3 regions of the Streptomyces sp. NPDC060000 genome follow, and region 3 is predicted to be linked to each of the others. Evidence: riboswitches for the same ligand, from Rfam matches in the RefSeq annotation. Region 3 holds a riboswitch; each other region holds the start of a gene.
What was found. Region 3 has a riboswitch for cyclic di-AMP ahead of ACFWBB_RS08920 (transglycosylase SLT domain-containing protein). Riboswitches for the same ligand answer to the same signal wherever they lie in the genome.
Positions count from the first base shown of each region.

Region 1 (2,252 bases), on a different contig from region 3:
ATGGCCTCGAAGGCACCGGTGGAGGCGCCGGACGGAACGGCGGCACGACCCGTGCTGCCGTCGTCGAGGCCGACCTCGACCTCGACCGTGGGGTTGCCTCGGGAGTCCAGGATTTCCCGGGCTACGACGACGTCGATGGACGGCACGAGCATCTCCTTCTTGGGATGTGACGCTGGTTGTGCGGGGCCCAGGGGCCTTGAGGAGCCCTTGCTGAGCCTTGCGACTAGAGCCTAACCGCCCCGGGGCCGTCGGCAGCCGACCGACCGTCCCGTGGACAGACAGACGGTACCTATTGTTTCCGCCCGGAACAAAGAGGGTGGCCGAGAAAAGCCAACAGGAAGTGGCGAACGGGCAAAGAGAAACCCCGCCCCGGTGCGTACGGGGGAACGCGCACCGGAGCGGGGAGCCCGTGGGGACGGGGGGGTGACCCTCACGAGGTCTTCAGTGTGCCGACCTCGGATGTGAGGGCACTGTGGCTTCTCTGGGGACCAGGTGTCACTTCAGGCGCGGTGCCACTTCAAGTGCAGTGCCACTTCAGGCGCAGTGTCACTTCAGGTGCAGTGTCACTTCAGGCGCAGTGTCACTTCAGGTGCAGCTGCTGGCCCGGGTAGATGAGGTCCGCGTCCGTGACGATGTCCTTGTTCAGCTGGAAGAGCTTCTCCCAGCCACCCTTGACCTTGTGCTTCTCGGCGATGGAGCTGAGGGTGTCGCCCTTGCCGACCTTGTACTCGCCGTCACCCTTCTTGACCTTCTTGCCGGTCGGGGTGGTGACCGTCTTGGAGGCGGCCGGGCGGTCGGTCGAGCGGGAGGCGCTCTGCTCCTCGGTCGAGCGGGTGCTGGTGCTGCCGCTGTTCGACGAGCTGGAGGAATCGGAGGAGCTGGACGAGCCGGCCGAACCGGAGCTCGAGGAGCCGGCGCTGCCGCCGTTGTAGGCGGCGCCGGACAGGCCGGTGCCGCAGACCGGCCAGGCACCCTTGCCCTGACCCGCGAGGACCTTCTCGCCGATGGCTATCTGCTGGGACTTGGAGGCCTGGTTGGCCTGCCCGGCGTACTGCGTGCCGCCGTACGCGGCCCAGGTGGAGGCGGAGAACTGGAGGCCGCCGTAGAAGCCGTTGCCGGTGTTGATGGACCAGTTGCCGCCGGACTCGCACTGGGCGACCGCGTCCCACTCGGAGGAGGTGGCGGCGGAGGCGTTGCCGGCCGCCATCAGCGGGGCGGCGATGGCGACACCGGTGACGCCGGCGAGCGTGGCGACGCGGGTGGCCTTGGACGGACGACGGTGCTTGCCCTTACCGGAAAACAGCATGGTGGATCCCCTCACCGACGCCTACGAGGTGAGCTGTCGGGTTCGGGCCGTGTGAGTTGCCCGGCCACTCCTCACCCACCGGAGCACTGCTCCGTGGGGGGTGTGGCTTAACCCCTAGCCGTTCCGGTCAACCACCCCGATGCGGCACTTACCTTGGGTCCCCCGCTCCTGCCTACGGCGCTTGACGCGACGACTGTTCCCGGGTCGTCGCTGGCAGGATTCGGCGTTGCGACGGCCGGGGCTCGGGTTGCCGAGCGGCCTCGACCGTAGACACGCGATCGGCGGAATTTCAAAGACGATCAGGGCTTCTGAGACTCATCCCACACTTCACCAAATCGGACATTCAGTGCGAAGCGTGACGTGAACTGCCGCTGTTTTTCTTGGGCTTTGCGCCCTATTCCACCCCTGTGTCGAGGGTCTGACCGGGGGTGATGTTGCTCGGGTCGGCGCCGATGAGGCCCCTGTTCTCGGCGTAGAGGGCGCGCCATCCGCCGTCGAGGTCAAGGGAGTCGGCGATGGACTCGAGGGAGTCGCCCTCCTGGACGAGATAGGTGGCCGCGGCGTGCCGGCCGGTGGACGCGGTGGTGGTGCCGTCCAGGGCGTCCACGCCCGCGTCGGTCGCGCTCTTGGGTGTGGCCTCGTCGGCGGTGCCGCGATGGCGGCCGGAACCGAGGGACCCCGTGTCGACGAGGCTCCAAGAACCCGCTTCCTGACCCGAATTGTCCGAGTCGTCCGCTTGCGGGGATGCCGCGACCGAGCCGCCACCCGTCTGCCCGTCACCCTTGCCACCAGAACCGCCGGACGCACCGGAACCGTCCGCGGCGGAAGAAGAGGACGAAGGGGAGGAAGAGGAAGAAGAGGAAGAAGCGGACGCCGAGGGCGAACTGGAGGAATCGGCGGACGAGTCCGACGATCCGGTCGAGGCGTCACCGCCGCTCGAGGAGCC
Region 1 covers NZ_JBHWUU010000039.1:47,777-50,028, forward strand. Annotated here, with positions in the region: gene eno (phosphopyruvate hydratase) at 1-152, opposite strand, end outside; gene ACFWBB_RS21335 (transglycosylase family protein) at 581-1,306, opposite strand; cyclic di-AMP (ydaO/yuaA leader) riboswitch at 1,310-1,496, opposite strand; gene ACFWBB_RS21340 (transglycosylase family protein) at 1,701-2,252, opposite strand, start outside.
Region 1: linked by a shared signal. The riboswitch ahead of ACFWBB_RS21335 (transglycosylase family protein) and the one ahead of ACFWBB_RS08920 (transglycosylase SLT domain-containing protein) in region 3 are both predicted to bind cyclic di-AMP.

Region 2 (2,252 bases), on a different contig from region 3:
TACAGCAGCCTCGAGCCGTGCGCCCACCGCTCCTCCCGCCCGGCCCCCTGCACCCGGCTCATCCTCGACGCGGGCGTGCGCAGGGTGGTCACGGCCTGGCGGGAACCGAACACCTTCGTCACGGAGGCGGACGGAAGCGGTCTGCTGGCCGCCCAGGGTGTCGACGTCCTCGTACTTCCGGAGTACGAGGAGCGTGCGAAGGACCCGAACGGCCACCTTCTCCGAGACCGCTGAGGCACCGCGGATCAACCGATGTGCTTTCTGTCCCGCTGATGGCGTACAGTTGTGTTCATCGCCGCGGGGTGGAGCAGCTCGGTAGCTCGCTGGGCTCATAACCCAGAGGTCGCAGGTTCAAATCCTGTCCCCGCTACTGATGGCCGAAGGCCGGAATCCGAAAGGGTTCCGGCCTTCGGCGCGTTCACCGGCCCCCGGGCGTGCTCGCCAGTCACTCCCTCACTCTTCGTGATCGGATGACCGCTCTGCGCATAACGAACGAGTCACCATCAAAACGCCTGTGACTGATGAAGCGTTTCCGGGGTAGGGCGAGGCGCGGTCAACTCGCCCGTTTTTCACCACTGGTGGCCCGAAAGTCCAGGCCACGAATGTTATTGATCAAGAAGAACGGCTTGGAATACCGCCCCCGGGTCTATTAACGTTCGATAACGCAGCGCGGTCGTCCCAGCCGGCACCAGAGTCGGCTCCGTGCGGCACGTGCCGAATCCCGCAAGGGAACCGGGGAACCACCACCTTGGGGTGAATCACGCGGAAGCCGCCGTGAACTCGCAGAGTCCACGGCCGGTATACGCGCGTAGGAGACCTTCCCGCTCCGAACCCGTCAGCTAACCCGGTAGGCGACGGAAGGAAAGGAGCGCGCCCGCGTGGCGTCCAACCCGCCTGCCCCAGAAGCCCCGTACGCGCCGAGCCAGCGGTCCACCGAGACCTTCGGCTACGGCGGTTACCGCACTGACGAGGGCCCCTGGGAGGAATGGAACCCCACCGCGGAGTCCATTCGCCCGGCACGCGGCAAGCACCGCGTCGCCAAGCAGCGCGGCGGCGGATTCGCCCGCAGCTCCACCGTCCTCGGCGTCGGCGTCATAGCCGCCGTCAGCGCGGGCGGCATGGCCAGTGCCAACACCGGCAAGGCCCCGGTCTCCATCTCGATGCCGGACCTGCCCAACGTGGGCTCGCTCATCTCCGACGACCAGCCCGCCCAGGAAGCCCCGTCGGCCTTCGCCGGCTTCGGAACCGAAGCCCCCGTGGACGCCGACGAGAGCGCCTCCGACGCCGGCGAGGCCCTGCGCAGCCGGATCATGGCGCAGGCCGAGTCGCAGCAGTCCCAGGTCGAGGTCAAGGCAGCCGCCGTGGCGGCCAAGGCCGAGGCCGACGCCGTCGCCAAGGCCGAGAAGGAGGCGGAGGCCAAGGCGGCCGCCGCCAAGAAGAAGGCCGCCGAGGAAGCCGCCGCGAAGGTCGAGGCCGCGCGCCTGGCCGAGCTGGCCAAGCAGTACACCCTGCCGACCTCCTCGTACACCATCACCTCGACCTTCGGTCAGGCCGGTTCCCTCTGGTCCTCCGGCTACCACACGGGTCTCGACTTCGCCGCGCCCACGGGCACGCTCATCAAGGCCGTCCACAGCGGCACCATCACCGAGGCCGGCTGGGCCGGTTCCTACGGCTACCGCACCATCCTGACCCTGGACGACGGCACCGAGCTGTGGTTCTGCCACCAGTCGTCGATCAGCGTCAGTGTCGGCCAGAAGGTCGCCACCGGTGACGTGATCGGCCGGGTGGGCGCGACCGGGAACGTCACCGGGGCCCACCTCCACCTCGAGGTCCACCCGGGCGGCAGCGCCGACGGCATCGACCCGGCGGCATGGCTGCGCGGCAAGGGCATCAACCCCTGAGCGGTCCCTCTCCCGCGGACACCCTGATCCACCTCGGCAGCCCCGGCGCCCTCCGCGTCGGGGCTGCCGGTCTGTGCCGTCCACAGGCGCCGTTCACATGTTCTTCGCGTCACGCCCGGAATGGGCGGGCCGTCGGCGCCCGTTGAGACGAAGCATGACTTCTCTTCGCAAGCTCGGCTCCTCCGACCTCGAGGTCTTCCCGCTCTCCCTCGGCGGCAACGTCTTCGGCTGGACCGCCGACGAGACGGCCTCCTTCGCCGTACTCGACGCCTACACGGCCGCGGGCGGCAACTTCGTCGACACCGCCGACTCCTACACGGCGTGGATCGAGGGCAACAGCGGTGGCGAGTC
Region 2 covers NZ_JBHWUU010000095.1:22,418-24,669, reverse strand. Annotated here, with positions in the region: gene ACFWBB_RS36430 (dihydrofolate reductase family protein) at 1-234, shown strand, start outside; tRNA gene ACFWBB_RS36425 (tRNA-Met) at 297-370, shown strand; cyclic di-AMP (ydaO/yuaA leader) riboswitch at 703-869, shown strand; gene ACFWBB_RS36420 (M23 family metallopeptidase) at 879-1,901, shown strand; gene ACFWBB_RS36415 (aldo/keto reductase) at 2,056-2,252, shown strand, end outside.
Region 2: linked by a shared signal. The riboswitch ahead of ACFWBB_RS36420 (M23 family metallopeptidase) and the one ahead of ACFWBB_RS08920 (transglycosylase SLT domain-containing protein) in region 3 are both predicted to bind cyclic di-AMP.

Region 3 (2,252 bases):
CGCGCTCGGCAAGATCGAGGCGGAGGTCGGGCAGCTGTACGCGGCCGTCGACCAGGACGGCGTCGACGGGCTGACGCTCATCGAGCCGGGCTACCGCATGCCGCACCCGACGCTGCCAGCCCTGCGTGTCGGTCGGCGCGACGACCTGTGGTGCGAGCCGATCAGCAAGGTGCTGCTGCGCCATCCCACCCTGTCGGACGACGAGTTGGCGGCGACGGCCCGTTCGGTGGTCGGTTCGCTGGCCACCGTCACCATGTCCGGGCCGGGCACGGTCGAGCTTCAGCCCTGCGGGATCACCAAGGCGACGGGGCTGGCCCTGGCCGCCGAACGTCTGGGGCTGCGGCCCGAGGACACCATCGCCTTCGGGGACATGCCCAACGACATCCCGATGTTCGACTGGGCGGCTCGTGGTGTCGCCATGGCCAACGCCCATCCGGAACTCAAGGCGGTGGCCGACGAGGTGACGACGTCGAACGAGGACGACGGCGTGGCCGTCGTCCTCGAACGATTGTTTCCATGACCGGGAAGGCCGGTACCGCGGAACGGATCGGCACCGACGCGAGGGTCAGTACGCGCCGAACACGTTGTCGATCGAGCCGTACCGCGCGGCCGCGTAGTTGCAGGCGGCGGTGATGTTCGCGACCGGGTCGTAGGAGTTCCACGACGTGCCCGAGACGTGGTAGGCGCGGAAGGTCGGGTCGATGACCTGGAGCAGCCCCTTGGAGGGGATGCCCGCGGCCGCGTTGGAGTCCCAGAGGTTGATGGCGTAGGGGTTGCCCGAGGACTCGCGGATGACGTTGCGGTAGATGCCGTTGTACGTGCCCGGGATGCCGTGCTGCCCCATGACCTGGAGGGAGGCGCGGATCCAGCCGTCGAGGTTGTTGGAGTAGCCGAGGCTGGTGGCGGTGGCGACGGTCGGCGTCGCCGCGGAGGCGCCGGTCGCGCCGATGAGCGGGAGGGCGAGCACGGCGGCGCCGGTGACGGCGACGGCGAGCGTGCGGACGAGACGGTTGCGGCGCGGCTGAGCGGCAGCGGGCATGATGATTTTCCTCTCCAGCGCCTGCGAGGTGAGCTGTCGGGTTCGGGCGGGAGCTGCCCGGTCGCGTCTTACGGGTGCGACTTGACCCCAAGCCGTACCGGGTGGTCCGAAACGTCTGATACATCCAAGACGTCCGGAACATCCGGTTCGGCGACTTACCTGGTTCCCCCGCTCCTGCCGAGCGTTCTCGATGGGTGGTTCGGGCGGCGGCAGGATTCGGCGTTCCGCCCGACAGGCCGGGAACGTATGCGAGAGCACATGTCCGAAACAAGTACCGGATTCACAGTTGACCCCTATTGACCTTGGTCTGTGACCTATGGGGTGCTTGATCCTTTGTGGGTGCAAAGCTTCAACTTGCTTGGGGCGTGCGGAGAATCGGTGAAGGGCGAGGTCGGCCCGGGCGGTCGAGGGGAGTGAGCCAACTCACCAGCGTTCACAAGAGCGGCGAATCGGGCATTAGGCCCAACTCATCGTTAAAGCACCGTCGATGAGTCGCGTGCGAAATCCGGGCGCGGGAGGTGGGTCCGTGAAGGGGTGCCGGATGGAGAAGTCCTGGAGGGGGTGCGTGATCGTCGTCACGTGGGCGGGGGTGGACGGGCGGGGTCATCGGCCTGCCGGCCACCCTGGCGCGGACATGAATCGTCGCTTCCCGGCATTTCTATTCATGTCCGCTCATCTGAGCTGATCAAAAACATATCGGGCGTGATCCGATACCGCCTGGCCTGCGGAGCGCCTCCTGGGCGAGCCCATTCGAGCCCGGGGGACGTGGGGGCTATCGGTGATCGAAACGTGACCGGATACGCTGACTTGAGTGATGGCAGAGACCTATCGACAAACCGCGTAATCGCCAGTAGACACCAGCAGACAGGAGACCCCTCGTGACCGTCGTCGGGCCGTTCGGGCTGAGCGTGCGGGACCAGGCTCTGGAAGCCGATGTCCAGGCCGGATTGGCGGCTGTCGAGGAAGGCTTGCTCGAGGCCACCAAGAGTGCGGTCCCGTTCATCACGGAGGCCGCCCAGCATCTCGTACGAGCGGGCGGGAAGCGGTTCCGGCCGCTGCTCGTGGTGCTCGCGTCGCAGTTCGGGGACCCGTACGCGCCGGGGATCGTGCCGTCGGCCGTGGTGGTGGAGCTGACCCACCTGGCCACGCTGTACCACGACGACGTGATGGACGAGGCCGCCGTGCGGCGCGGGGTGTCCAGCGCGAACAGCCG
Region 3 covers NZ_JBHWUU010000011.1:86,203-88,454, forward strand. Annotated here, with positions in the region: gene ACFWBB_RS08915 (HAD family hydrolase) at 1-520, shown strand, start outside; gene ACFWBB_RS08920 (transglycosylase SLT domain-containing protein) at 566-1,039, opposite strand; cyclic di-AMP (ydaO/yuaA leader) riboswitch at 1,043-1,271, opposite strand; gene ACFWBB_RS08925 (polyprenyl synthetase family protein) at 1,918-2,252, shown strand, end outside.